DNA from 4 places in the Faecalibacterium sp. BIOML-A1 genome. Region 1 is predicted to be linked to each of the others. Evidence: a T-box and tRNA genes for the amino acid it is inferred to sense, from the RefSeq annotation. Region 1 holds a T-box; the other regions hold tRNA genes.

Region 1 (7,250 bases):
AGCTGCCGCTTGCAGTGATGCCCAACGCGGGCTACCCGGTGGTCACACGCACCCGGGTGCAGTATCAGGGCAGGCCGGAATATTTTGCACGGGAGCTGGCCCGCCTTGCTGCCGAGGGTGTGCGCATTCTGGGCGGCTGCTGCGGCACTACGCCTGCCCACATTGCGGCCCTGCGTGCGGCACTGGATGCCTTGCCGGAAACACTGCCTGCAGCCCCGGCAGCAGCAGTCTCCACTGCCGCAAAGCCGGAGGTGGAAAAAGACGATGCCTTTCTGCGCAAGCTGAACACGGGCAAAAAGGTGATCGCCATTGAGCTGGACAGCCCCAAGGATGCCGACCTGACCGGCTATCTGGACGGTGCACGCCGCCTGCAGGCTGCTGGTGCAGACCTTTTGACCATTGCGGACTGTCCCATTGCCCGGGCACGGATGGATTCTTCGCTGGTGGCCTGCCGGGTGCACCGGGAGCTGGGGCTGAACGTGCTGCCCCACATGACCTGCCGCGACCGCAATCTGAACGCCACAAAGGCCCTGCTGCTGGGCCTGTACGCCGAGGGCGTGCGGGAGGTGCTGGCCATCACCGGCGACCCCATCCCCACCGCGGAGCGGGACGAAGTGAAAAACGTGTACCAGTTCAACTCCCGCAAGCTGGCGCAGTACATCGTCTCGCTGGCAGGGGAGGGCCGGGAGATGCCCTCGCCCCTCACCGTGTTCGGTGCGCTGAACCTGAACGCCCGCAACTTTGATGTGGAGTTGCGCCGCGCACAGGAAAAGCTGCAAAATGGCATGAGCGGCTTCCTTACCCAGCCGGTGCTCTCCGCACAGGCGGTGGTGAACCTGAAAAAGACCCGCGAAACGCTGGGCGAAAAGGCGAAAATTCTGGCCGGCATCATGCCGGTGGTGAGCCAGCGCAACGCCATCTTTATGGAGAACGAGGTCAACGGCATCCATGTGGATGCTGAGATCATCGAGCGCTTTGCCGGGCTGGACCGTGCGCAGGGCGAAGAGCTGGGGTTGGAAGTCTCGGTGAAGGCCGCGCAGGCCGCAGCGCCCTATGCAGACGGCTTTTACCTGATGACCCCCTTCAACCGCATCGCCCTGATGGAGCGGCTCATTGCAAGGCTGAAGGATGAAGGAATCGCGGATTGAAAATGGCCGATGCGTTTGCTCTGGCCATTGATAGCGGAAAAAATATTTTTTATATTTGCGTTTGTCGTGGCCTGTGGGCCACTCCAAACGCGCTTTCACGAATAAGGCCTAAACCGTAAGATGCAGCGGGATAAATTCTTTTGAAGAAAAAGTAATTGACAAATCGCACAAAAAACGCTATATTCTTTTTATAAATGCGTTGAAGAAGAGTGTGCATCGCTTTTGCCATCCAGAGAGCCGGGGGCTGCTGAAAACCCGGTATGGCCCGGCGGTGTGCTGTCACTTTGGAGCAGGAGCGGTGAGCTGAAGAGCAAGCCGCTCTCGGAGCTGTCCCACGTTACCGGGGCATCAAGGGGCGCAGGATGCTCTGCGCAATTTGGGTGGTACCGCGGTTATTACAGCCGTCCCATGGAACGTTCCGTGGGACGGCTTTTTTCGTCCCACTTCATCATTTTTTACTGGGAGGACCCTATGAAAGAACTTGCAAAACAGTATGATCCCAGCCAGGTGGAAGACCGTATCTACCAGTTCTGGCTGGACGGCGGCTACTTCCACACGAAGGCAGACCCCGACAAGAAACCCTACACCATCGTCATGCCGCCCCCGAACGTCACCGGTCAGCTGCACATGGGCCATGCGGTGGATAACACCATGCAGGACATCCTCATCCGCACCAAGCGGATGCAGGGCTATGCCGCCCTGTGGGTGCCCGGTACCGACCATGCATCCATCGCTACCGAAGCCAAGGTGGTGGAGGCCATGCGTGCCGAGGGCCTGACCAAGGAGATGGTGGGCCGCGATGGTTTTCTGGAGCGCGCTTGGGCATGGAAGACCAAGTACGGCAACCGCATCGTCAGCCAGCTGAAGAAGCTGGGCAGCAGCTGCGACTGGGATCGTGAGCGCTTTACTATGGACGAGGGCTGCTCCGAGGCTGTCAAGGAAGTGTTCGTGCGCCTGTACGACAAGGGCCTGATCTACCGCGGCAACCGCATGGTCAACTGGTGCCCCCACTGCAACACCTCCATTTCTGATGCCGAGGTGGAGTACGAGGAGAAGGACGGCAGCTTCTGGCACCTGCTGTACCCGGTCAAGGAGACCGGCGAGATGCTGGAGCTGGCTACTACCCGTCCCGAGACCATGCTGGGCGATACCGCTGTTGCCATCAACGGCGATGACCCCCGCTATGCCCATCTGCACGGCTGCCATGTGGTGCTGCCCCTGCTGAACAAGGAAATCCCCATTGTGTGCGACGAGCACGCCGACATGACCAAGGGCACCGGTGTGGTCAAGATCACCCCCGCCCACGACCCTAACGACTTTGAAGTGGGTCTGCGCCACGACCTGCCCATCGTGCGTGTGTTCACCTACGACGGCCACATGACCGGTGCTGCCGACAAGGCTGCTGCCGATGCCCTGTTCGCCGCCGGCAAGAACGCCATCAATGAGCCGGAGGTGCTGGACTGCGGCAAGTATGCCGGCATGACCACCCTCGAGGCCCGCAAGGCCATTCTGGCCGATCTGGAAGCAGGCGGCTTCCTGAAGGAGATCGAGCCCCTCAAGCACGAGGTGGGCACCTGCTACCGCTGCCACTCCACCATTGAGCCCATGGTGTCCAAGCAGTGGTTTGTGAAGATGGAGCCGCTGGCAAAGCCCGCCATCGAGAGCGTGGAAAAGGGCGAGATCAAGTTCGTGCCCGAGCGCTTCACCAAGAACTATATGAACTGGATGAAGAATACCCGCGACTGGTGCATCAGCCGTCAGCTGTGGTGGGGCCATCAGATCCCGGCATGGTACTGCGACGACTGCGGCGAGACCGTGGTGGCAAAGTCTGCTCCCTGTGCCTGCCCCAAGTGCGGCAGCGCAAAGCTCACGCAGGACCCCGATACGCTGGATACCTGGTTCTCCTCCGCTCTGTGGCCCTTCAGCACGCTGGGCTGGCCCAATGAAGAGAGCGAAGACCTCAAGTATTTCTACCCCACTAACACCCTCGTTACCGGCTACGACATCATCGGCTTCTGGGTCAGCCGCATGATCTTCTCCGGTCTGGCCTACACCGGCAAGGCACCCTTCAGCACGGTCTGCATCCACGGTATCGTGCGCGACAGTCAGGGCCGCAAGATGTCCAAGAGTCTGGGCAACGGCATCGACCCGCTGGAAGTCATTGCCCAGTACGGCGCAGATGCCCTGCGCTTTATGCTGGTGGATGGCTCCACCCCGGGCAACGACATGCGTTATATCGAAAAGAAGGTGGAGGCTGCCCGCAACTTTGCCAATAAGCTGTGGAATGCTACCCGCTTTGTGCTGATGAACCTGCCCGAGGACTTTACCCCGGGCCTGCCCAGTGAGGACAAGCTGGATATGAGCGACAAGTGGGTGCTCACCAAGCTGAATCAGGTGGCCGGTGCCATGACCGACAACCTCGACCACTACGAGATGGGTCTGGCCGCCGCCAAGATCAACAGCTTTATCTGGGATGTCTACTGTGACTGGTTCATCGAGATCGCAAAGCCCCGCCTGAACTCCGGCGATGCCGAGCAGGCCGACACCGCCCGCCGTGTGCTGGTGTATGTGCTGGACAAGGCCCTCAAGCTGCTGCATCCCTTCATGCCCTTCATCACCGAGGAGCTGTATCAGGCTCTGCCCGGCTCTGCCGAGACCATCATGACCCAGAGCTGGCCCACCTTTGACGAAGCTCACAACTGGGCCGATGAAGAGGAAGCCTTTGAAAAGGTCATGGACTACATCAAGGCCGTGCGTACCATGCGCACCGAGATGAATGTCCACCCTGCCAAAAAGACCAGCATGATCATCGAGACCGCCGACGCTGCACCCTTCCAGAAGGCACAGGTCTATCTGGCAAAGTTCGCCTTTGCCACCGACGTGACCTTTACCGAGAAGTACGAGGGCAGCACCGACGGCATGGTGCAGGTGTCCACCCACGCCGCCCGCGGCTTCATCCCCATGATGGAGCTGATCGACCGCGACAAGGAACTGGCCCGCCTGAACAAGGAAAAGGCCAAGGCCGAAAAAGAAATGGCCATGTTCGCGAACCAGCTGAACAACCCCAAGTTCGTGGAACGCGCCCCGGCGGCACTGGTGGAGGATATCCGCAATAAGTACGCCAAGAGCCAGGATAAGCTGGCCAACATCGAGCAGAGCATCAAGGCTCTGGGCTGATTTGAGCGGGGAATATAACAGCAGCGCACAGCGCACTTCGCCGTGGGTGACCGCAGGGCGGGTGATCTTTACCCTTGCTCTCATCGGCTGCATCGCGTTCATCTTTTCCAATTCCATGAAGATCGCCTCGGTGTCTACTGTGTCCAGCAGCCGGGTGCTCACTCTGCTGCAGGCGGCTCTGCGCCGTCTGGGCCATCCGGCCCTTGCCCAGCGCCTGACCGACCACATCGTGCGCAAGCTGGCACACTTCTGCGAGTATATGCTGGAGGGCTTTCTGCTCATGCTGTGTATGCGGGTGTATACCCGGCAGTATATCTGGCACATCAGCGTGCCCATGCTGGGCGGTGTGCTCACTGCGCTGACCGATGAGACCATCCAGATCTTTTCGCCCGGACGCAGCAGTCAGGTCACCGATGTGTGGCTGGATTCAGCCGGTGTTCTGGCGGGCATCCTTACGGCGCTGGTGCTCATGGCGCTGTGCAGATTGTTGTTCAACCATCGTAATAAGGAGTAACCAATGACCATCGAACAGGCAAATCAGTATTTTGCCGCCCTGCCGGACGGTTTTGCCTCCACCGAACAGCTGCGCGCCGCGTTCACCGCGCCGGTGCAGAAGGTGCAGTTCGTGGGCGTGGCAGGCACGGCAGGCAAGACCGTGACGGCCCGTCTGCTTGCGGCCATCCTGCACGCACAGGGGATCCATGCCGGCCTGTACCATGCCGGGTGCCGCCCGCTGTCGGAGCGCATCTGCATCGATGATGCCCCGGTGGACGAGGGCCTGCTGGCTCTGACTGCGGATGCCCTTTCCGCAGCCGAAGCCCTGCCGCAGGATGCAGCGGAGCTGGCCGCTGCGGCCAACTGCTTTGGCGCAGCGGGCTGCACGCTGGCCGTGGTGGAACTGCCGGATGCGGGCCTTGCGGAAGCGCTGCCCGGCATGCCGGTGTGCGCCGTCACGTCGGTCGGCCCGGACGGTGTGAGCCGCTCGGTGGAGCGCCTTGCGGCTTTGGCAGCAGGTGTCATGCGCAAGGAAAGCATCTGCGTCACCGCGCCGGAGCAGCCCAAGTCTGTGCTCAGCGAGCTGATCGTGGCCGCAGGCAAGTGCGGCTGTGAGCTGGTGGTGCCGGACCCGGAGGATATCACCTTTCTGGAGGCAGAAAAGTTTGCCAGCAAGGTGGACTACGGCGGATATACCGTGCCGCTGGCTTTTCTGGGCCGTCATGCGGCGGGCAGCGCTGCCATGGCTGTGGAGCTTTCGCTGGCGCTGTGCCGCAAGGGCTTTGATATTACCGACGATGCCATTCTGGAAGGTCTGGCTGCGGTGGAGAACCGCAGCAGCATCCGGGTCATCTCGCAGCGCCCACTCATCATTCTGGATGCCTGCCGCACCCCGCAGCAGGCAGCGGCCTTGCTGCGTGTGCTCAACATGGCCAAGGTGCGCCATATGAGCGCCATCATCGGTCTGGCAGAGGAGGAGGGAGCCGAAGCGTTCTTCTCCGCACTGGAGACCGGCCTGACCCCTGAAGAGCAGAAAAAGGATAAGTCCACCATGCCCGGCATGAGTGAGAACCCCTTTGATAAGGTGTATCTTGTCACCCCAGCAGGCGGCGATGACGAGATGACGGCCCGCTTGACCGAAAAGGCAAAATATCATTTTGATGCCGAGATGTGCACCAGCATTGCCGAAGCAGTGGAGCTGGCTCATGCCAACACCCGCCGCGGCCTGCTGGTCTGCGGCGGTGAAGCTGCCGCGCTGGAAGCGGCTGAACTGCTGGTGAACAACTGAGCCGACACGCTTCCCTAAAAAATAAACGAAAGATCCCGTACACTGAAACCATGTGTACGGGATCTTTTTATTTTTGGCAAAGGAGATGGACAAACCATGGCAACGGTAAGCTTCAGCCCGGCGGGCGATGTGCTTTATGCCTACCTTGCGGGCGAGATCGATCACGATGCGGCGCAAAGCCTGCGCATCCAGCTGGATGATGCACTGGTCAGCCGTGCCCCACAGACCATGATCCTGGATTTTGGCGGGGTCGGATTTATGGATTCATCTGGTGTAGGGCTGATCCTGGGGCGGCAGCGCATTGCCCGCACACTGGGCACGGCACTGCGGGTGCAGCACACACCGTCCCAGCTGGAAAAGGTACTGCAGCTGGCGCGCATCCCCTGCACGGATGCAGGACAGAAGGAGGAATAAACCATGAAAGCGGAAAACACAACAAAGATCCAGTTTGATTCCCTCAGCGTGAACGAAAGCTACGCCCGGGGCGCAGCAGCGGCCTTTCTTGCCCGGTACGACCCCACCGTGCCGCAGCTGGCCGATATCAAAACGGCAGTGTCTGAGGCGGTGACCAACTGCATCGTCCATGCCTACCCGGACCACATCGGGCCGGTGGCCATGAGCATTGCAGTCTATCCCGGGCGGGAGGTGCACATCACGGTGGCAGATAAGGGCATCGGCATCCCGGATATCCCGCAGGCCATGGAACCGCTGTTCACCACCGGAAACCCGGAGGAACGCTCCGGGCTGGGCTTTGCGGTGATGCAGAGCTTTATGGATAAGGTCAAGGTCATCTCAAAGCCCGGCAAGGGTACAAAGGTGCTGCTCATCAAGCGTCTGGCCCAGAGAGAATGATACATAACAGGAAAGGCAGGCAGGAGCATGGTATCGGATAAGACCCGGCGGGACGCATTCATTGAGCAGAATCTGGGGCTGGTGCACGCCTGCGCCGGGCGCTTCCGCGGGCGGGGCATAGAGTACGATGACCTGTACAGTGCCGGATGCATGGGACTTGTAAAAGCCTGCGATAATTTTGATGAGAGCCGCGGCGTATGCTTTTCTACCTATGCAGTGCCGGTAATTTTAGGCGAGATCAAAAAGCTGTTCCGGGACAGCGGCACAGTCAAGGTGAGCCGCTCCTTAAA
Region 2 (7,250 bases), on a different contig from region 1:
CATCGCTGGTAATGGTTGCACCGGACACGCCGTCGATGGTGCTGTTCTGAGCTTCCAGCAGCTGCTTGATCAGGTCATCCTTTGCGGCCTGACCAATGGAGTCGGTCTCACCGGACAGATCCAGCTGGATGTCAGTAATGGCTGTCTCGCTGAAGGTGGCGGTCATGGTGATATCGCTCATGCCCTTGGCCGTGGCAGTGTAGGTGCCCGGGGTGTACTTTGCAGCGGCAGAAGATGCAGCCGTGCTGCCGGAAGCAGCATTGCAGGCAGCCAGTGCGCTGGCGGTGATGCCGCTCATGGCAGCAGCAGAAGCCAGCTTCAGAAAGCTTTTGCGCGAGATCTTTTTCATCTTGGTGGTTCCTTTCGTTTTTCTCTTTCTTCTCAATGTGCAGAGCTGTGTGCTCCTTTCGGTTGTTAATTCTATCACAATATCTCACACTTGAAAAATATTGCTTTCTTCTTACAATTAGAAGTAAAAGTTATAAGCATTTTTTAAGAGAAAAAGGAGCCGGTCATGACCCTGCAGCAGATGCGCTATTTTATTGCGGTGGCACAGAATTTGAGCTTTTCCAAAGCGGCACAGCAGCACTATGTTTCCCAAACAGCGGTCAGCCAGCAGATCAAGCTGCTAGAAGAAGAACTTGAAACCGAGCTGTTCCAGCGCACACGGCACTCGGTGGCGCTTACCAGTGCCGGGCAGGTATTCTACGAGTATGCGGTGCGCATCACCGACCTTGCGGAAGATGCCGCCCGCCGCACCCGCGCCGCTGCTGCCGAGTGCAGCACCCCGCTTGAGATCGGCATGATGAGCGGCATGGAAAATCTGCCCATTCTGGAAAAGCTGTTGCTGTTCAAGGAGCAGCACCCTGCCATTCCGCTGCACTTTCATCTGGTGGATTTTCCCACCCTGAAAAAACGCCTGCAGCAGAAAAAGCTGGACTTTGCCCTGCAGCTGGAGCTGGTCCCGCTGGAGGATACCCCCTCCCTGCTGCGTGCTCAAGTAGGCCAGCTGCGCCAGTACGTAGTGCTCAATCGCCAGAGCCACCTGTCCAGCTATGCGTCCCTGCACCGCAGCCAGCTTGCCAGCGAACAATATTATGTACCCGCCATGGACCGGGAGTTGTGGAACCAGTTTGCGCAAGTCCTCACCCGCCACGGCAGCGACCCGCAGAACATCAAATTTGCGTATTCCATGGAGGAGTTGATGCTGCAGCTGGCTTTCTACGGCGGCTATACCATCCTTGCCGAGCCGGTGCTGGCTCAGCTGCCCGCCAACAAAAACCTCACTTTTATCCCGCTGGAAAACGATACCGTTCCCGCTTGGGCCGTGTGGAACCGCGAGAACATCTCGCCCGCCCTCCGGCTGCTTCTGCGTGAGCTGGATATTGACCCGTGACATGCTACAGAACGCATTGACGATCTTGCGCAAAAGCGCTGCACTTTTTTCAGAAATTCAGCAAGAAAGGTCTCTCCGGCGCTGCGTGGAGAAATGCAAAGGTCGATCACATGAATCAAAACGATCCTGTCCCGGACGATTTCACTCTTTCGCCGGCCCTTGTGGATGCACTGCCCGCACTGTTTTTTTGCCTGCAACATGGTACTGGTGGCAGGAATTTTGCTTTTATCATGAATATGCAGTGAGCCGGAAGCCTCTGATCTACAGAAGGCTTCCGGCTCATTTGCTATGGATTTTTTACGTAGATGCCATTCGAGTCCTTGATCGAAACAAAAAATTCCACGTCATACGACTTGGGATTTCCTGGTAGCCTATTCTGTTGCTCAAACACCCCACTGGGGTGTTTGTTGCTGTCGCAAACGCAAACTTCTGATAAACAAAAAACGCACCCGAACCCTTTTTCACAAAGAATCGGGTTCGAGTACGAACTGTATGGTGGAGAATTAGGGACTCGAACCCCAGACCCCCTGCGTGTGATGCAGGTGCTCTAACCAGCTGAGCTAATCCTCCATATTTTGTTTTGTGCGTTCCGAACTGGAACGTGATTATTATAGCACGGCCTTTGCCAAAATGCAAGCCCTAATTTTAAAAAAATCACACTTTTTGTATCCGCTTTCCGGTTGCCCTTTGATGCCAAATCGTGTATACTGAACACAGAAACTTTCCCACCGGGAAAAGAGGTACAAAAAATGCTGACACTTCGTGGAATCATTACGCTGATCGTTCTGATCGTTCTGTTTGCACTGGCCGTTGTGTGGATCTCCAAGCAGGGCGGCTGGAAGGGCGAGGGCTGCGGCGGAAACTGTGCATCCTGCCACAGCCACTGCGAAAAACAGGACCCGAACAAAAAAGCCTGAGTTCAAAAATGCCCCCGGACATTGCCTGCTGGCAGCGTCCGGGGGCATTCTGCTTTCAGCTTTCCGTCTCGCGGTAAAACACCCCGCGCTCTGCCGCGTACACGGCAATGGTGCTCAGCAGGTCCTGATGGGCTTTCTGGTAAGTAGTACGGCCGATGTGCAGCTGATCGATCACATCGTCCTCCGTGCGGTGCTGTACATAGCGCAGCTCGAACAGATCCGCACGCAGCGGGTCGTTTTTCCGGTAATAGGCAAGGCCCTCCTCAATGGCGGCGCACCAGCTGCGCTCCACCGGGCTTCGTGCACGCTGCCGCATCCCATACCGGTACAGTGCCAGCCGCGTCTGATTTCTCTGCTCGCTTGTCATGTTCTGCCCTCCTCTTTTCATCCGCGCGGCGTGCCAGCACTTCGCGGCGGTTCTGCTCTTCAAAAAAGCAGAGATCCCGCTCGTACATGCTCAGACCAAGCACCGCGCTCAGCCGTTCTGCTTCGCTCAGCTTGAACTGTGTGCGCCCCTGCAGTTTCAGGTTCAGTGCATTGGGGCTGATCTTCAAGGCTCGTGCCACATACTGCATCTTGTACCCACTGGCGCGAATATAATCCCGGATCATTTCAGTATTTGCCATATTCCGCTCTCCTTTTTTCGTATCGGCAATGCCGTTCCACAATCTTTAGTTGTAGTATATTCCTGCATTGATTCAGTGTCAACCCATTTTTGCAAATTCGCAGAAAAAAGTTGATTTTAATGCAATTTTTTGGTATACTTCTGGTAACAGCATTCTTTTTACGGAACAACCATACGTTTTTTTAGAGAGGTTTCGCATGTCTGAGCTTTCTACCCGTCTGCATCTGCGCCGCAAAGAACTGGGCCTTTCGCAGGAAGAGCTTGCCCAGCGCATGGGCTATCGGTCCAAATCCTCCATTACCAAGCTGGAAAAAGGCATCAACGACCTGCCGCAGTCCAAGGTGGAAGAGCTGGCAGCCGCGTTGGAGACCACCCCTGCCTATCTGCTTGGGCTGGACACACCCTGTCCGCCGCCGGGCTTTGAGCCGCTGCCTGCCATGACGCAGGTCCCGCTGATCGGTTCCATTGCCTGCGGCACTCCTATCACGGCAGAGCAGAACATTGAACGCTATATCGGCGTTCCCGCCGCGTGGCGCGCCGACTTTGCCCTGACCTGCCACGGTGACAGCATGTCTCCCACCATCTGCGACGGCGACATCGTATGCATTCGCTGCCAGCCGGAGGTGGAGCAGGGCGAGATCGCCGCAGTGCGCATTGGCGGCGAGGCCACCCTCAAGCACTTCCACCGGCAGGGTGATGCTGTGATGCTGCTTGCGGACAATGCCGCCGTCTGCCCACCCATGATCTTTACCGGCCTGCAGTTGGAAGAGCTGCACATTGAGGGCCGCGCTGTCGGCCTGTGCCGGGGGCTGTGAGCCGCCTGCAGTCTTTCAGGCACGTTTCATAAAAGAAGGAGGCTTCTCATGTTTTTCTCCCGCAAAAAGCCTGCCCGTTCTTACGACCCCGCCACCCAGCAGCCTGCACTGCGGTGCAGCATCTGCACCGGGGAGCAGGTGGCCGGTTTCATCTCCCCGGATGGCCATTTTGAGGACGTTCAGCTCATTCGCACGCCTCAGGAACTGGACGCATTCCGGGCACGGTACAGCATCCCGCCGGAATGCCCCCTGAAAAAGATCTATTAAAAGGAGTTCGCCATGCCCACTGCACCTGAAGAGATGACCCTGAAGGTCATTGCCCATATCCATACTGCCTTTCCCACCAAGTTCGGCATCCCGCGCCAGAGCGGCCTTGTGGACGAGCTGCGCGGCGAGGTGATCTTTACGCCCGAATACCGCAATGCCGATGCCGTGCGCGGTCTGGAAGATTTCAGTCACATCTGGCTGGTGTGGCAGTTCTCCGGCGCGGTGCGGGACAGCTGGTCCCCCACTGTACGCCCGCCGCGTCTGGGCGGCAACACCCGCATGGGCGTGTTCGCCACCCGGTCGCCGTTCCGCCCCAATCCTTTGGGCCTTTCCAGCGTGCGTCTGGAAGGCATCGAGCACCGGCCGGACGTTGGCCCGGTGCTCATCGTGCGTGGTGCCGACCTGATGGATGGCACCCCCATCTACGACATCAAGCCTTACATCCCCTATGCCGACTGCCACCCGGATGCCGCCGAGGGCTTTACCGGCCAGACCCAGTTCCACCGTCTGCAGGTACAGTTCCCGCCCGAACTGCTGGCACAGGTGCCGCAGGCCGACCGCGCCGCCCTGACCGGCGTACTGGCAGGTGACCCGCGCCCCTCCTACCAGCACGACCCGCAGCGGGTGTACGGCATGGAGTTCGGCCCGGTAGAGGTGCATTTTACCGTGGATGGCGAGATGCTCACCGTGACCGGCATCGCCCGCCGCTGAGAGGAAGCGTTTATGGAACTGCGGAACATCAATACCTTTTTGCACATCGCCGAGCTGCACAGCTTTTCCCGCACTGCGCGGCAGCTGGGCTATTCCCAGTCGGCGGTGTCCTCCCAGATTGCACAGCTGGAAGCAGAGCTGGGCGCACCGCTGTTCGACCGCGTGGGCAAGACCGTGCGGCTCACCGATGCGGGCCAGACCTTTTTGGGCTATGCACGCACCCTGCTGGCCACGGCCCAGCAGGCGCAGGCTGCCCTGCAGCCCGCCCGGCAGATCAGCGGCAGTCTGCGCATCGCGCTGGCGGATTCGGTGTGCTCCACCTTCCTGCCCGGTCTGCTCAAACGCTACCACGCCCTGTGCCCGCAGGTGGAGCTGGTGCTGTGCACCGCCACTGCCGACGGGATGCTGCAGATGCTGGGCACAAATCAGATCGATCTGGCCTATACGCTGGACCAGCCCCTGCTGCAGCCCAATCTGGTGCTTGCGGCGGATGTGCCGGAGCCGGTGTGTTTTATTGCACCGTCGGCTCACCCGCTTGCCGGGCAGGAAGTTGTTACGCTGGAAGAGCTGCCCCGGCAGGAATTTCTGCTCACTGAGCGCGGCATGAGCTACCGCGACGCTTTGGATCAGTGCCTTGCCGCCCGCGGCCTTGCCATCCACCCTTATCTGGAGCTGGGCAGCGCTGCGCTGCTGTGCCAGATGGTGGAGCAGGGCATGGGTCTTTCCTTCCTGCCGGAGTACATCGTGCGTCCGGCGCTGGCCGCAGGTCGTCTTGCCCGGCTGAATGTGCCGGACTGCACCGTGGAGATGCATCGTCAGCTGTTTTATCACCGTGACAAATGGCTGACCCCTCAGATGAAAGCCTTTATCGAGCTGGTGCGCCAGCCCGCGCCCAGCACTGCCAGCAAATGAAAAGAGCACGGGTCCATTGAAGCGCAAAGCTGAACACACAAACGAAAAACCGCCGAAGGCTTTCCTTCGGCGGTTTTTCTTATGATAGGAGGATCAAAAATGATCGTCGCTAAATATTAGTTCAGGATGGTCAGCTCGGTCTCGATGTCGAACAGGTGGACCTTGTGGGGATCGAATGCAACGCGGACGGTGTCTCCGTTGCGTGCCTTGGAGGTGGGAGCCACACGAGCGGTCATCTTGTTGCCCTTGTACTCCAGATACAGGTAGATCTCAGCGCCCATCATTTCGGAGACGTCCACCTGAGTATCCAGCTGGCAGTCAGCGTGCTTTGCCATAAACTCGGGCTCGTCGTCGATGTCCTCGGGACGGACGCCCATCTTGATCTTCTTGCCGACGTAAGCATCCAGCTTGCCGTCTGCGGTCTTCTCCTTGGGCAGGGGGATCACGTCGCCGCCCAGATCAACACCGTACAGCTCACCCTTCTTGATCAGGGTGCCGTCCAGGAAGTTCATCTGGGGGCTGCCGATGAAGCCAGCAACGAACATGTTGCAAGGCATATCGTACAGGTTCTGCGGGGTATCGACCTGCTGGATGATGCCGTCCTTCATAACAACGATACGGTCGCCCATGGTCATAGCCTCGGTCTGGTCGTGGGTAACGTAGATGAAGGTGGTAGCCAGCTTCTTGTGCAGCTTGATGATCTCGGTACGCATGGAGGTACGCAGCTTAGCATCCAGGTTGGACAGAGGCTCGTCCAGCAGGAAGACTGCCGGGTTACGAACCATTGCACGGCCCAGAGCAACACGCTGACGCTGACCACCGGACAGAGCCTTGGGCTTGCGGTCCAGCAGGTGCTCGATCTCCAGGATCTTAGCAGCCTCGTGCACGCGCTTGTCGATCTCGTCCTTCGGGGTCTTGCGCAGTTCCAGACCGAAAGCGATGTTCTTGTAAACGGTCATGTGGGGGTACAGAGCGTAGCTCTGGAACACCATTGCGATATCACGATCCTTCGGGGGAACGTCGTTGATCAGACGGCCGCCGATGTACATTTCGCCCTTGGAGATCTCCTCCAGACCGGCGATCATGCGCAGGGTGGTGGACTTGCCGCAGCCAGAGGGGCCGACGAAGATGATGAATTCCTTATCCTGGATCTCCAGGTTAAAGTCGGTAACAGAGGGAGCGGTAGCACCCGGATAGATCTTATAGATGTGCTGGCAGCTGATCGAAGCCATAGTCGTTTGCCTCCATAATTTTTAAGGTTCCCACGCTCTTGACGGCGTGTTCATTCGTTGGTACTATAATAGCAGATAATTTTGTGATATAAAATAGCATTTTATTGATTAGAGGTGTCAGATATTGCTTTTTGACTGGAACACCATCGCTTTTCCCGCTTCCGTGCAGGATCTGCAGCTGTCTGCCCCCCTCACCCTCTCCGGCGAAGGACTGTGGGTGTGCCTTGTGTCCAGCGGCCAGTGCTCTGCATCCGTACCTGCTGCCGGGCCGCTGCCGCTGGGTGCAGCGCTCATTTTGCCGCCGCAGTCCGTGCCTGCCGGGCACCTGATCCTGAGCCGTGCCCCGCTGGCCCTTGTGCCGGAAAGCATCTGCCA
Region 3 (7,250 bases), on a different contig from region 1:
TCATCGACGACCAGTCCAACATCGCCATGGTGGAAGCAGGTCTGGGCATTTCCATCATGCCGCAGATGCTGCTGCGCGACTGCAAGGCCGCGATCAAGATCTATCCCATCGAGCCAGAGGAAGACCGTGTGGTGGGCCTGGCTGTGCAGCGCCCCGCCGCAATGGCCCCGGCAGTGGAACAGATGTTCCACCACATCGTGGACTACTGCAGGCAGATCGAGCTGAGATGAGCCGGACACCTTTATACTATACCATAAAACAGTCTGTGTGTGGAGCATGGACTGTTTTTTTATTAAGAAAGAGCGATTGTATCAGCGTGCAAAATCCGCTATACTTAGAAAAACAGGCTGGTTTTATGCAGAAGCCTTGATTGGAGCAGAAAGATGAAGACCATAAAACGACGTGCCTTTTGCAAGGCGGCAGCAGCTGCCGTGGCAGGCGTGCTGGCCCCGCACGCGGCGGCAGAGGCTTTGCTGCCGCAGGCCGCACAGGCTGTGGTGGGCAGCGCGGTGCCGGAGGATTACTACTCCTTTGCTTTCCGCAGCGACCACAGCGAAACAGATCTCTCCCACGATTTTTATTATACAGATGCCTTTTTTGAGAACACGGCGCTGCAGTACAGCCACAAGCTGGCACTGGCAACGCTGGGCCTTGTGGCGGCAAGCGGCAACACCTACCAGAGCGATGCGCTTTACTGGGTGGAGGGTGAAGCGGGCCGTGAGGACAGCATTGCGGATGCCTACCAGAAGCTTGGCTTTGCCAATGCGGTCTATGCGGGCTACCAGTGTAGCCTGAACACCCCGGTGGATACCGCGGGCTGTGCTTTTGCGCAGAAAACACTGGTACAGGATGGCCAGCGCACCACCATTATTGCAGCCATGCTGCGCGGTGTCGGCTATGGTGCCGAGTGGGCCAGCAACCTGCATGTGGGCGAAGGCGGCGGGCACTATGGCTTTGTGACAGCAGCAGAGCATTTTTTTGAAGATCTGCAGGACTACCTGAAAAAAGCTGAGGCTGCAGCGGGAACGCTGGGCACCATCAAGCTCTGGCTGGGCGGCTACAGCCGCGGCGCGGCTGTGGCAAACCTGACGGCGGCGCGCATCCGGCAGCAGCTGCCGCAGATCGCGCAGGAAAATACCTTTGTTTACACCTTTGCCGCACCGGCGGCACTGACGGCAGCAGACCGCCCGGATCTGCAGGCGGACTACGACAACGACCACACTGCAGACGGCGGACTGAAAACGGATTGGGATGTAAGCAATATCTTCAACATCATTTCCAGCGGCGATATCGTGGCCCGTGTGATGCCGGAAGAGTGGGGCTACCACCGCAACGGAAACGACCGCTTTCTGCCCTCCACGGCGTACCAGAACGAGCTGGATGATCTGAGCATCATCGAGAGCCGGATGGGCGGCGTGCCGCTGCGGTTCGACCAGCTGGCCACAAAGGAAGATGTGGATTCGGTGATCGCGGCGGCTCTGGCGTTCTGCAAAAGCGCCGCAAATTACCACGAAAAATATGAAGCTGCCTTTATGGATATGCTGCAGTGTGCCTTTACCCTCTCGGAGAAAGAGGCAGCCGAGGGCGTGATCCTGGACGATGAAGCTGTGATGGAACGGCTGCGCAGCATGGAGAACATCCGTAAAATGTCGTGGACGAAGGTGCTGCGCTGCGTGATGACGGCTTCGGCCATGAGCAGACCCATTCTGGAGCAGGTGGGGGCCATTGTGCCGCTGCGGGCGCAGCAGGTGGTGGTGCCGGTGCTGGCGGTGGGTCTGTGCTACGAGGTGGAGAGCGATGTGCTGCGGATGCTGGTGTACTACATCCTCAGCCTGATGAGCGTGAACAGCCCGGCAGACAGCGTTCTGCGTGCGGCATTCTGCCACTACCCGGAAAACTACATCACCCTGATGGAATATTACGACCCCGCCGAGCACGGCATGGAAGCCTATACCCGAAAATAAAATCTCCGGAAATAAAAAAGAGGGGCTGTTGCAAAATAAAAATGCGATAGCAGCTTGCACAAAGGAATAACGCGAAATCAGAAACCCGGAACCCTTTTTGAGCCGTTGGCCCTAAAAAGGTTCCGGGTTTTGTACATGATTTTTCAGAGAGCTATTTTGCAACAGCCTCTTTCATCGCTGCGCAAACGCGAAGTTATTGATCTTCTGAATCCAATCCAAGTTCTTTCAGCTCTTTTTCGTTTTGGATATCTTCATCGGTTTTCTTTCCGGTGATAGCACTATATGCTTCTTTGATGCCATTTTTAACTGCCCATTTGATAACGAAATACAGCGCAATCAAAATAATAATTGCGGTTCCTCCGCTTATGCCTAATTCATTCCACATGATTCAATCCTCCAAATACAGATTTGTTGAACTGAGCCGAGTATACCATACTCTATTAAGAATAGCAAAAGGCAGGATACCACTACCATAGTGATACCCTGCCTTTGCTCGTTCCGGTTCTCGTCCTGTACCATCCACCACGAAAAAAAGCCCCCAGGCCGAATGGTCTGGCGGCATCTTTCTTGGTAGACATTCCTAGGCGTTGGGAACCGCGGGCTAAGCAACAGCCCACTGGGTTGATTGCTTACTCTGCCGACTGGCGTCGTCAGAGCCGCCCTGTTCGAGTCCTGTACCGCCACCAAACAAAAAATCCTCAGACGAAAGTCTGAGGATTTTTGTGGTGGACGGTACAGGACTCGAACCTGTGACCTCCTGCACGTCAAGCAGATGCTCTACCAGCTGAGCTAACCGTCCATATTCTGTTTTGCCGAAATCAGCTTGATTATATTACCATACCTTCTGCCAAAAAGCAAGTGCTTTTTCAAAAATTGTAAAACTTTTTTAAAGGCAGGGGCGCTGACTGCCCTTTTTACGCGCCAGCGCACATTTGGCGGCGGCAGGCGAAAGGTTTTCTGTTGCTCACACTGTTTTGTTGTGATATAATAATAAAGTTATAATAGGAATAGTATCGGAAGGTATTTGCAGCATGAGAGTTTTGGGCATCGACCCCGGCTACGCCATCGTGGGCTGGGGCGTGGTGGATTACGCAGGCAACCGGTTTGCGCCGGTGGACTTCGGTGCGGTGTGCACCGACGCGGGCGTGCCGTTCGAGCGCCGTCTGGACGAGGTGTATGCAGGCATCAAAGAGGTGATCGAGCGCACCCGGCCCGAGGTGCTTGCCATCGAAAAGCTGTTCTACCAGCACAATCAGACCACGGTCATCGGCGTGGCCGAGGCGCGCGGCGTGATCCTGCTGGCGGCAGCGCAGGCAGGCCTGCCCATCTACGAGTACACCCCCATGCAGGTAAAGCAGGCTGTTACCGGTTACGGCAAGGCCGTGAAAAAGCAGGTGCAGGAGATGACCCGCGTGCTGCTGCATCTGCCCGCCGTGCCAAAGCCGGACGATACCGCCGATGCGCTGGCAATGGCCATCACCTTCTGCCACACCAACGGCAACCAGCTCAACCGCTTTGTCCGCCGCGTGGCCGGGCCGATTTAAGATTGACAGGCTCGCCCTCTCAGGCTCACTTTGTTCGCCAGCTCCCCCAAAGGGGGAGCCCTTGGCAAAACCATTGGCTTTGCGTGGACTGCCAAAGCCTCTCACTTTGAAAGACTTCCCCCGGTCGGGGGAAGATGTCGCGTGAGCGACAAAAAGGGGAACAAGGTGGCATTGCGCAGCAATGACGGAGAGGGCGAGGATGCTGATAAAAGTCAGGTTTGTTTAGGAAAGAGAACACGCTATGATCTACTGTCTGACAGGAAAAATCGTCAAAAAAAGCATGAACGCGGTGGTGCTCAGCTGCGGCGGTGTAGGCTACTATGCCCAGTGCCCGGCCAGCGTGGCCGGGGCCTTGCCCGGCGTGGGCAAGGAAGCCACCATTTATACCGTGATGAGCGTCACCGAGAACGACGTGAGCCTTTACGGCTTTGCCACCGAGGAGCAGCAGGCCTGCTTTGAGATGCTGACCGCCGTGTCCGGCGTGGGGCCTAAGGTGGGTCTTGCCATCCTGAGTGTGATGGAGCCGGACCGCGTGGCACTGGCAATCTCGGCGGGGGACCACAAGGCGTTCAAGGCGGCTTCCGGCGTGGGGCCGAAGCTTGCACAGCGCATCGTGCTGGAGCTGAAGGACAAGGTCGCCAAGGGCTTTGTGGACGGCATCTCGCTGGAGGATGTGGCAGGCGCTTTTGCCGACACACAGGCTTCTCAGGGCAGCAGTCAGGCCATTGCGGCGCTGGTGTCGCTGGGGTACAGCCAGAGCGAAGCAGCGCTTGCCGTTTCCAAGATCGACGCGGCATTGCCCGTGGAAGAGATCATCAAACTGGCCTTGCGCAGCATGGCAGGCAGGAGGTAAAGAATGCAGGACGAAACTGCGCTGTACGGCGCAAAAATGATGCAGCCCGGCATGACGGCGGCGGACAGCGAGGAAAACAACCTCCGCCCGCAGCATCTGGAAGACTATATCGGGCAGGAAAAGGTCAAGCAGAACCTGAAAATTTACTTGGAAGCTGCCAAGCGGCGCGGGGAGCCCATGGACCATATCCTGCTCTACGGTCCGCCGGGCCTTGGCAAGACCACACTGGCAGGCATCATTGCCAACGAAATGGGCGTACAGATCCGTATTACCAGCGGCCCGGCCATTGAAAAGCCCGGCGACCTTGCCGCCCTGCTCACCAATCTGCAGGAGGGCGATGTACTGTTCATCGACGAGATCCACCGCCTGTCCCGTCAGGTGGAAGAGGTGCTGTATCCGGCACTGGAAGACTATGCGCTGGATATCATGATCGGCAAAGGCCCCAGCGCCCAGAGCATCCGCATCAACCTGCCGCGGTTCACGCTGGTGGGTGCCACCACCCGTGCAGGCCAGATCACCGGCCCCCTGCGCGACCGCTTTGGCGTGCTGCTCAAGCTGGAGCTGTACAGCCCGGATGAACTGAGCAAGATCATCCAGCGCTCGGCAGGTATCCTCGACCAGCCCATCACGCCGGAAGGCGCTTACGAGCTGGCCAAGCGCAGCCGCGGCACGCCCCGCGTGGCAAACCGCTTTTTGAAGCGCATCCGCGACTTTGCCACCGTGCTGGGCGACGGCATCATTGACCGGGATGTGGCCCTGATGGGCCTCAAGCGGATGGACGTGGACGCACTGGGTCTGGACGAACTGGACCGCAGTATGCTGCGTGCGATCATTGAAATGTACAACGGCGGCCCGGTGGGTCTGGAAACGCTGGCGGCGGCCCTCGGCGAGGAATCCGTCACGCTGGAAGACCTGTGTGAGCCGTATCTGATGCAGATGGGCTTTCTGACCCGGACGCCCCGGGGCCGCTGCGCAACGCGGCTGGCCTACGAGCATCTGGGCCTGAAAGCGCCGGAGACCGCTGCGCCCGAGGACAACGGGCAGCAGAGTTTGTTCTGACCCTCTCAGGCCGCTTCGCGTCCAGCTCTCCCGAAGGGAGAGCTTCATGAGCGAAAAACCAAAAGATGCCAAAAAGCTCCCCCTTTTGGGGGAGCTGGCAATGCCGCAAGGCATTGACTGAGAGGGTTCTTCTTTCTATAGAAAGTGGGGTATTATTATGGGAAAATATTTTGGAACCGATGGTGTGCGCGGTGTTGCAGGCGCAGACCTGACCTGTGAGCTGGCAATGAAGATCGGCCGCGGCGCTGCTGCGGTGCTGACCGGCAGCACCGGCCACCGTCCGCGCATCCTGATCGGCAAGGACACCCGCCAGTCCGGCGATATGCTGGAAGCAGCCCTGACGGCCGGTCTGTGCAGTGTGGGTGCGGATGTGGAGAGCCTTGACGTTCTGCCCACGCCCGCTGTGGCCTATCTGGTGGGCAAGTACAATGCCGATGCCGGCATCGTGATCTCTGCCTCCCACAACCCGATGGAGTTCAACGGCATCAAGATCTTTGCCGGTACCGGCTATAAGCTGCCGGACGAGGTGGAGAACCAGATCGAAGCCTACATCGACAACAATTGCGCGGGCATTGAGCTGAAGACCGGTGCCGAGGTGGGCCGTGTGTACCGCCGCGATGACGGCCTGCAGGACTATGTGGATCACCTGTATGAGTCCATCCACGGCGACCTGACCGGCCTGAACGTCTGCATCGACTGTGCAAACGGTGCTTCTGCCGCTGTGGCGCAGAAGCTGTTCCCCCGTCTGGGCGCAAAGTGCACCTTTATCGGCATTGAGCCGGACGGCCAGAACATCAACAAGGGCGTGGGCAGTACCCATCTGGAAAATCTGGAAAAGGCCGTGGTGGAAGGCGGCTTTGACTGCGGCATTGCCTTTGACGGCGACGCCGACCGCTGCCTTGGCTGCGACGAAAAGGGTCAGGAGATGGACGGCGACAAGATCATTGCCCTGCTGGCCATGACCATGAAGGAAAAAGGCCGTCTGGACGGCGACACCGCTGTGGTCACGGTCATGTCCAATCTGGGCTTCATCAAATATATGGAGAGTCAGGGCATCAACACCGAAAAGACCGCCGTGGGCGACCGCTACGTGCTGGAAAACATGCGCGAGAACGGCTTTGCCATCGGCGGCGAGCAGAGCGGCCATGTCATCCTGCTGCACCATGCCACCACCGGCGACGGTGAGCTGACCGCCGGCAAGCTGCTCAAGCTGCTGGCTGAAAGCGGCAAGAAGATGAGCGAGCTGAACGGCATCTACGCCCAGTATCCGCAGGTGCTGGTGAATGTGACCGCCAACGCCGCCCAGAAGCAGGCATACAAAGAGGACGAGGTGCTGGCCGGTTTCATTGAGAACGAGCAGCAGAAGCTTATGGGCATGGGCCGCGTGCTGGTGCGGGTGTCCGGCACCGAGCCGAAGATCCGCGTGATGGTGGAAGGGCAGGATCTGGACGCCATCCACCGCTGCGCCGACCGCATCGTGGATAAGATCAACAAGCGCATTCTGGGCCAGTAAGAAACGGATAAAAGAGAAGGGAGGACGCTATGCGCCCTGCAGATACCTGGAAAGACTATGAACTGCTGGATGCCACCGATGGCAACCGTCTGGAGCGCTGGGGTGAGACCATCCTCATCCGCCCGGACCCGCAGGTGGTGTGGAAAACGCCCAAGCAAAGCCCGCTGTGGGCAAAGGCAGATGCTGTTTATCACCGCTCCAATCAGGGCGGCGGCGAGTGGGAGTACAAGCGCCGTCTGCCCGAAAAGTGGAAGATCAGCTGCGGCGAGGGCGAGGATAAGCTCACCCTCATCGTCAGCCCCACCGGCTTCAAGCAC
Region 4 (7,250 bases), on a different contig from region 1:
ATAGACGGTCTCGGATTTGGAAAAGCTGCTCTTACCAGCTGCAAATGCGGGCATTGCACAGCCTGCGGCGAGGGTGAGAGCCAGCGCCGCACTGGCGAAACGAAGCGATTTTTTCATAACGTAATTACTCCTTTTCAGACTTCTTGGCGTTGGCGGATTCGGGTACCATCCACTTGAGGGTGGTGTGGCGGATGATCCAGTCGCACAGCATCAGGGCTGCGGGCAGCATCACCAGGATGACCACCATGCTGATCAGTGCGCCGCGGGAGATCAGCAGGCAGATGCTCTTCAGCAGCTCCATCTTACTGATGGCAGCCACACCGACGGTGGCGGCAAAGAAGGTCAGGCCGCTGGTCAGGATGGACTGACTGCAGTGCTCCAGCGACTGCTGGGCGGCTTCCTTCGGGGTGCGGCCAAAGGCGCGCTCCTCGTGGTAACGGGTGGTCATCAGGATGGAGTAGTCCACGGTAGCACCCAGCTGGATGGTGCCAATGACGATGCTTGCAATGAAGGGCAGCTGCGTACCGGTGAAGTACGGGATGCCCATGTTGATGGCGATGGCGGCTTCAATGCTGGCCACCAGCAGCGCCGGGATGGAAATGCTCTTGAAGGAAACGGCGATGATGACCAGAACGGCCATGATGGACCAGACGTTGACGTTCTTGAAGTCTACGTCTGCCACTTCGATCAGGTCCTTGGTCATGGCACCCTCGCCGGTGATGACGCCCTCGGGGTCAACGGTCTTGATGAGGGAAATCATCTCGTCCAGCTGGTTGTTGATGGCATCCGTGCCGGTCTTATAGGAGCTGTTGGCAAGGATCAGCTTGTAGCCGCCGGACTGCAGGATCTCCATGATGCTGTCGGGAAGCAGCTCGGTCTGGAAGCCCGGGCCGGTGATGGAATCCAGACTCACGACCTGCGTAATGCCATCCACGTCCTTGAGTTCATCGCACAGGTCGCTCACCTCGGTGGCGGTCAGATCGTCATGCACCAGAATGAAGTGGCTGGTGGTCATGCCGAAGTCCTCGCCCAGCTTGTTGGTGCCCACGATGCCGGTCAGGTCCTGCGGCAGGGAGTCGAACAGAGTGTAGTAGACCTCGGTCTTGTTCTGCGCGATGGCAAAGGGGATGAGGATGAGGATAAAGATAACCACGATGGGCACCGAGTGATTGGAGACAAAGTAGCTGAGCTTTTTCAGCTTGGGGATCACGGTGCGGTGCTTGTACTTTTCCACCCATTTATCAAAGGTAAGGATCAGGGAGGGCAGGATGACCACGGTGCAGATGACACCGAGGGCAACGCCCTTTGCCATGACAAGGCCGATATCGCGGCCCAGCGTCAGGCGCATGGCACACAGTGCAAGGAAGCCTGCAATGGTGGTCAGGCTGGAAGCAGAGATGGAAGTCATGGTCTTGCAGATGGCGCTGGTCATGGCCTCCTCGTTGGAAGAGCGCAGCTCCTTCTCTTCCTGATAGCGGTGCAGCAGGAAGATGGAGAAGTCCATCGTGACACCCAGCTGCAGCACGGTGGCCAGCGCTTCGGTGATGTAGCTGATCTGGCCCAGAAAGATGTTGGTGCCGAAGTTGTACGCAATGGGGAACAAAAGACCCAGCATGAACAGCAGCGGGGTGATGGTGCTTTCCAGCGAAAGGAACAGCACCAGAAGGCTGGCACCCACGGCGATCAGGATGTACATGGGCATTTCCTGATTGACCAGTGCCTTGGTGTCCTGCAGGATAACGCTCATACCGCCGAAGAAGCAGTCCTTGCGCAGCAGCTTTTCGATCTGAGCGACGGCTTCCATGGTCTCGTCGCTGGCGCTGGGGGCGTCAAAGCGGACGATCAGCATGGTGGAATCGTTCTTGCCGAACATGAACTGCTGCACATCGGCGGGCAGCATCTCGGTGGGGATGCTGGGGTCGATCACATCGCTGAGCCAGAAGGTCTGGGTCACGCCGGGAACAGCCTCGATGTTCTTCTTCATGGCGATCAGTTCGTTTGTGGGTAAGCCTTCTACCGTGATCATACCGGTGGAGGCCAGATGGAAATCGTCCTCAAGGGCTACCTCGCCGATCATGGAGTCCAGATCCTGCGGCAGGTAGGTGAGGATGTCATAGTTGATGCGGGTAGCAATTGCGCCGATTGCGGAAGGGATCAACAGCAGGAATGCTACTGTCAGGATCAGCTTGCGCAGCCGCACAATGCCCTGTGCGATCTTTTTCATGAGAACCCTCCATAGAAAATGGTTAAAAATCTTAGTAAAATGACTGGTGGTCATTTCCAAGCAAACACTATTATAACCATGACAAACCGGGTGTCAAGTACAAAAATGACCAGAAGTCAGTTTTCTTATCAACTGCCTGAAATTGTATAGCTTTTTTGACTTGCACTATCGGGAAAGGACTGCTAAAATGATTGAGACAACACAAATGAGCGAATGAAACCGAGCGGAAAAGAGGAATCGTCAGGGAATATGGGTACCGTGGAGGGCAAAAAGCAGGAGAAGCGCCGGGCACTGCTGGAGGCAGCCTATGATCTGTTTCTGGAGCGAGGTGCCGCAAAAACCAGCGTAGAGGATATCACCAGCCGGGCCAAGGTGGCCAAGGGCACCTTTTATCTGTATTTTCAGGATAAAGGTGCGGTGATGCAGGCGCTGCTGGGCCGGGTGAGCTACCAGCTGCTGAGCAACGCGTGCGAAGCGGTGGAAAAGCAGACAGAGCTCGAAAACTTCCCGGACAAGATGGTGGCGGTGATCGACCACATCATCGAAGCACTACGGAAGGATACGCTGGTGCTCAAGTTTCTGGAGCACAACTTCATATGGCCGGGGCTGGACCAGATCGAAGCCAGCCGCGAAGCCGAGCCGCTGATGCGCAAGCTGCTGAATGTGGTGCTGACCAGCCCGGAAATGGCCGGCCGCACCGAGCGGGAGATCTACCAGCGCATCACGGCACTGGGCAGCATGTGCATGTCGGTGTGCTATTCCAGCGTGCTGGAGGGCAAACCCGATGATATTGAAGCCATGAAGCCGGTGCTGTACGATATCGTCCGCAGGTCGCTGAAGGCGGAAAAATAAAAAATCACAGAAAAGTATTGCTTTTTTGCACAGGCTGTGGTAAACTATTCAAGTCGATATGACTTATGGACGGTTAGCTCAGCTGGTAGAGCATCTGCTTGACGTGCAGGAGGTCACAGGTTCGAGTCCTGTACCGTCCACCAAATGCAAGGCCGTTTATCTGAAAAGATAAGCGGCTTTTTCTTGTATCTACGTGCTTTTTGATATGCAAAAGTGAAGCGGATTCACTTTTGCATATTGATAATGAAACGTGTGGGAGGCCCCCTTTTCAGTCGTTTGTAGCAAGTTTGTAGCAGATCTGTAGCAAAATTCGGAGAGGAACGGCAAAATGGCTCTGAAAACCCGATTTTTGCAGATTTTGGGGTGTAAAATTTTATCCTTGAATTTTGTACAGAATGACGACGGTGCTTTTCATTCGGATTCTGATGCCGTATAATAAAGAAAAAGATCATGGATGAAAGGAGAAATCGCTGTGCGCTACACCATCAGGCATTTTGATTTGCCACTGCTTACCTTTGAAGCAAACATGGACAGTGCAGATACTGACCTCCATATTATAAAGGTCTACGAAGAAAACCGTTCCTTTTTACCTTTGAACCTGACTGTATCAGAAGATGGTGTAGAACGCTGGCTGCGGCATCGCACAATTCCGAAGAACCGAGCGTATGTAGATGCTCTGCTCTCTAAGGTGGGGCTTTCTTTGAATCGTCCGCTGGGAATTATCACCGTCTGCAAAGGACTTTCACTCAATGATTGCTTTTGGGTAGATGCAGAGGGTTCCGGGGATACTTTTGAAAAAGTAAATCTTTACGATAACCGATTCAGTCAGGTGCTGGCCGCAATTGCCTTTACAGGATATGGCAGCAGCATACGAACTTCGCTTGCGTCCTGCCCGGAGTTCTCGACCAACGGGATGCTGCCCAAATGCTGGCGCAGGCAAAACGGAAAAATCTATCTTTATAAAGGTGGCACGTCAGGGTTCAGCAATCTGGGGTTTGAACCATACTCGGAACTGTACGCTTATCAAGTTGCACAGGTGATGGGCGTGAATGCGATTCGCTACACTCTGACGAAAGACCTGAAAAAGACGCTTTGTTCCAAGTGTGAGCTGTTCACCAGCAAAGAGTATTCTTATATTCCCATCGGACAGCTTGTGTCCAAAGGCGGAATAAAAGCAATTTTTGCGTATTATCAGACGTTAGGTCAGAACTTTGTGGATGCGCTGGAAGATATGCTGGTCTTTGATGCAATCATCTGCAATACAGACCGCCACTATGGAAATTTTGGTGTGTTGGTGGATAATAAGACCAACACGATTGCGGCACCCGCTCCGCTGTTTGACCACGGAAACTCGCTGTTCAGTCTGGGCGGAACGGATCTTTGGGACAACCAGAAAGCATTTGATGAATATGCCCGCACACTGCTTCCGCTTGCATATGATGATTTCTTTGCAGCTGCAAAGAGCGCAATGAAACCTCGTCACCGTGCGATGCTCCATAAGCTGCTGGATTTCCATTTTGACCGCAGAGCGACACGTTATAATCTGCCGCCAAATCGCTTGAAGATGATCGAAAAAGAGGTACAGCGCAGAGCAAGAGTACTTTTAGGGTGAAAAGTGGGGCGTTGGCATCGACCACAATGGCTACGCTAACCGGTATAAAATCGAATGCGACGGTTTGACCATTCTGGATTTGAACGCTCCCGGTTACACGATGCTGCATTGGCTGACGATTCTTTTGGAGAACCGCGAATTCGATACTTCTGCCCCGCTGGCCGCAGAAGCCAAAGAATACCTGATAAACACTTTTCACCTCGACTATAAGTCTGCAGATATCATCATTGGCTACAGGGCAGATGACAGCTATTTTTCCTTTGCATCCGATTTTATCAACGGCGCAATCTCTTACCGCCAGTTGTGCAATGCCATGCGCTTGGGCAAGCTGGGGCAGCAGTTCGTGCTGAAAAGCAAAGCGGCCTTTGAACAGCTGGAATTTCTCGGCTATGAGACCGCAGACTCTAAAGAATGGTATAAGAAAAAGGCCTTCCGTGACCAGACAGCCCGCCGCCAATATCTTGACGTGGAGCGCAACCGCCGTCAGAGGGGAGACCTTTATATTACCACGATTCTCGACGAGGAGATGAAGCCCAATGATCCACGCTTACGATAAAAGCTATCTTTCTGCTGCACAGAAAAATCTTGCCCGGATGTTGGATTATCTTGTCAACGATCTGCATTATCCGTTGGAGACGGCATGGCAGTGGTTTCTTATCAGTAAGATGGCTTTTCGGTTTGAACAGGGGGATTGTTCTGTGTTGGTGGGCTTGTCCGGTGTAGAACTTGCCCGCGCTGTACTGGAGCAGGCGGGCGAAGCCGTGCCTATGCAGAAACCCTCGTATGCCTACGACCGCAGCCCGGAATACTGGACAGGTTGGGCTCTTGCCTATTACCAGTGGCTGACCAGTCTGCGTTTTGCAGAGATTGAACAGGCAGTGTCTATCACGAAAGTGCGGCTGCTGTATACGCCCTACCACGAGATGGATGTACGGCAGTTTGTAGACAAGATGAACGAGTTGTACCGTGCGGCAAAGCCGGAAACAAACCTGAAAGCCATGCGCACATTGGCCGGATTGAGCCAATCGGAACTGGCAGGACAGGCTGATGTGCCTGTGCGTACCATCCAGCAGTACGAACAGCGACAGAAGGACATCAACAAAGCACAAGCAGAAACGCTGCTTCGCCTTGCGCGTGCGCTGAATTGCAACGTGGAGGATCTGATGGAGAAAGTTCCACCGCTGAATTTTATCGCAAGGCAAGAAAGTAGTGCAACATGAAAACAGCATATTTGCGATATGCAATTCAACGCTGTTGCCGTTGCATTAAAAAGTTGAATTGCAATAAATAAGAATGAAGCGATGAGACCTGACACAGATTGTGCAAACAAAAAAGAAAGCTGCCATCCATGAGAGAAAGATTCTCACGGATTGGCAGCTTTTCTCTTTGAAGTTGTTATGATTACGGCGGATTTCTATTGATGCTTTTCCCATTGATGTCATAATCGTACATTTTTCGGGTTCATTCTTGGAAACAATGCAGTCGTGAAGGAAAGGAAAGCGCAGATAGGGCGGTCGTTCTGGGAAGCAGAGCGACCTGTCGAACTTGTGTGAAACACTTCCTTACAATTTGGCTTGGTTGCTATTGCCTTCAATAAAAGAAAATGCAGAGGGAACAGTTGTTGTCCAGAGCTTTGTGACATCAAGACCATGTCGCTCCAACATAGCACGACAATCCTTGACTTTTAGTTTACAAAAGTCGGTTTTAAAGTTTCTGATACTGTTACTCTTGGTAAGTTCTGTAACGGATTTTACATCTGTACAGCGAGTAAGTTCATCTTCTAGGTTTAAGACCTGTGGCAAGAAGACGATTCGCAGCTTTCCGCAGTAGCGACGAAGTAATTCTAGATTTTTCTGGAGATTAGCTGTGACAGGAACATCCGTATCAAAAACCAATATCACAATGGTGCCAGTTTGTATAGAAAGCATTTGCGATTTTGGAATTAGGTTTTGAACAACATTAAAGACCTTTACTTTTCCGGGAACGAGTTTTGCAGGACTCTCTTTTAACGCGGCAATCAGCTGTTGTTCACAGGGGCCTTCAACATAGTAGATGCACTTACTGTTCATTAGCCCACCTCATTTCCAGTTCATCCAATAGGGAATCCTGAGGCAGAGAAGAGAACACATCGTTTTCTACTGCATTGCGTAAGGAATCTGTGTTGCGCTTCAAGACATCAGATGCGGAGATGGCAGAAACTTTATAATCATTATTCTCCAACTGCTTTCTTAAGAAAATATAGCTATGCTTTGGCAGATTCAAATCAAGCATATCCGTATTATGAGTGGTAAAAATCAATTGCTCATCATTAGAAAGCTGGTTTAACATGATGCCGAAGATACGCTTTTCGATATCGCTCTGAATATAAGAAAAGTGTTCATCGCAATAATAGAAGCTGCCTTCTTTTGCAACCATAGAGGCTAGGAACATGGCAACATCAATGCCCTCGGCCGTTCCGCTGGATAGAACATCACGGTTTAGCAGTTTTCCTTCCTGAATAATGATTTCAGTGTCATTGCGGCGAATAATAAAAGTGTCTTTTAAATCCTTAGATAGTTGGAC

What was found. A T-box is a leader RNA that pairs with one kind of tRNA and senses whether it is charged. The one in region 1 lies ahead of GKG36_RS13260 (valine--tRNA ligase), so its partner is inferred to be a tRNA-Val.
Region 2: it encodes a tRNA-Val, which carries the amino acid that the T-box ahead of GKG36_RS13260 (valine--tRNA ligase) is inferred to sense. The anticodon was not compared.
Region 3: it encodes a tRNA-Val, which carries the amino acid that the T-box ahead of GKG36_RS13260 (valine--tRNA ligase) is inferred to sense. The anticodon was not compared.
Region 4: it encodes a tRNA-Val, which carries the amino acid that the T-box ahead of GKG36_RS13260 (valine--tRNA ligase) is inferred to sense. The anticodon was not compared.

The regions. Positions count from the first base shown of each region.
Region 1 is NZ_WKZJ01000016.1:770-8,019, reverse strand. It holds gene GKG36_RS13265 (bifunctional homocysteine S-methyltransferase/methylenetetrahydrofolate reductase) at 1-1,148, shown strand, start outside; T-box leader at 1,339-1,560, shown strand; gene GKG36_RS13260 (valine--tRNA ligase) at 1,620-4,325, shown strand; gene GKG36_RS13255 (VanZ family protein) at 4,327-4,839, shown strand; gene GKG36_RS13250 (folylpolyglutamate synthase) at 4,843-6,108, shown strand; gene GKG36_RS13245 (STAS domain-containing protein) at 6,205-6,522, shown strand; gene spoIIAB (anti-sigma F factor) at 6,526-6,960, shown strand; gene GKG36_RS13235 (sigma-70 family RNA polymerase sigma factor) at 6,988-7,250, shown strand, end outside.
Region 2 is NZ_WKZJ01000003.1:60,843-68,092, forward strand. It holds gene GKG36_RS04480 (FAD-dependent oxidoreductase) at 1-349, opposite strand, end outside; gene GKG36_RS04485 (LysR family transcriptional regulator) at 515-1,396, shown strand; gene GKG36_RS14935 (hypothetical protein) at 1,507-1,641, shown strand; tRNA gene GKG36_RS04490 (tRNA-Val) at 1,890-1,966, opposite strand; gene GKG36_RS04495 (FeoB-associated Cys-rich membrane protein) at 2,146-2,313, shown strand; gene GKG36_RS04500 (hypothetical protein) at 2,369-2,605, opposite strand; gene GKG36_RS14805 (helix-turn-helix transcriptional regulator) at 2,577-2,939, opposite strand; gene GKG36_RS04510 (LexA family transcriptional regulator) at 3,136-3,753, shown strand; gene GKG36_RS04515 (hypothetical protein) at 3,802-4,020, shown strand; gene tsaA (tRNA (N6-threonylcarbamoyladenosine(37)-N6)-methyltransferase TrmO) at 4,033-4,731, shown strand; gene GKG36_RS04525 (LysR family transcriptional regulator) at 4,744-5,643, shown strand; gene ugpC (sn-glycerol-3-phosphate ABC transporter ATP-binding protein UgpC) at 5,760-6,875, opposite strand; gene GKG36_RS04535 (AraC family transcriptional regulator) at 7,000-7,250, shown strand, end outside.
Region 3 is NZ_WKZJ01000009.1:68,638-75,887, forward strand. It holds gene GKG36_RS10420 (LysR family transcriptional regulator) at 1-230, shown strand, start outside; gene GKG36_RS10425 (lipase) at 384-1,964, shown strand; gene GKG36_RS10430 (DUF6019 family protein) at 2,158-2,349, opposite strand; tRNA gene GKG36_RS10435 (tRNA-Val) at 2,688-2,763, opposite strand; gene ruvC (crossover junction endodeoxyribonuclease RuvC) at 2,996-3,508, shown strand; gene ruvA (Holliday junction branch migration protein RuvA) at 3,750-4,361, shown strand; gene ruvB (Holliday junction branch migration DNA helicase RuvB) at 4,365-5,420, shown strand; gene glmM (phosphoglucosamine mutase) at 5,578-6,933, shown strand; gene GKG36_RS10460 (class I SAM-dependent methyltransferase) at 6,963-7,250, shown strand, end outside.
Region 4 is NZ_WKZJ01000003.1:94,490-101,739, forward strand. It holds gene GKG36_RS04625 (hypothetical protein) at 1-117, opposite strand, end outside; gene GKG36_RS04630 (MMPL family transporter) at 125-2,224, opposite strand; gene GKG36_RS04635 (TetR/AcrR family transcriptional regulator) at 2,474-3,076, shown strand; tRNA gene GKG36_RS04640 (tRNA-Val) at 3,144-3,219, shown strand; gene GKG36_RS04645 (XRE family transcriptional regulator) at 3,549-4,688, shown strand; gene GKG36_RS04650 (DUF3990 domain-containing protein) at 4,705-5,244, shown strand; gene GKG36_RS04655 (helix-turn-helix transcriptional regulator) at 5,225-5,908, shown strand; gene GKG36_RS04660 (hypothetical protein) at 6,251-6,757, opposite strand; gene GKG36_RS04665 (ATP-binding protein) at 6,747-7,250, opposite strand, start outside.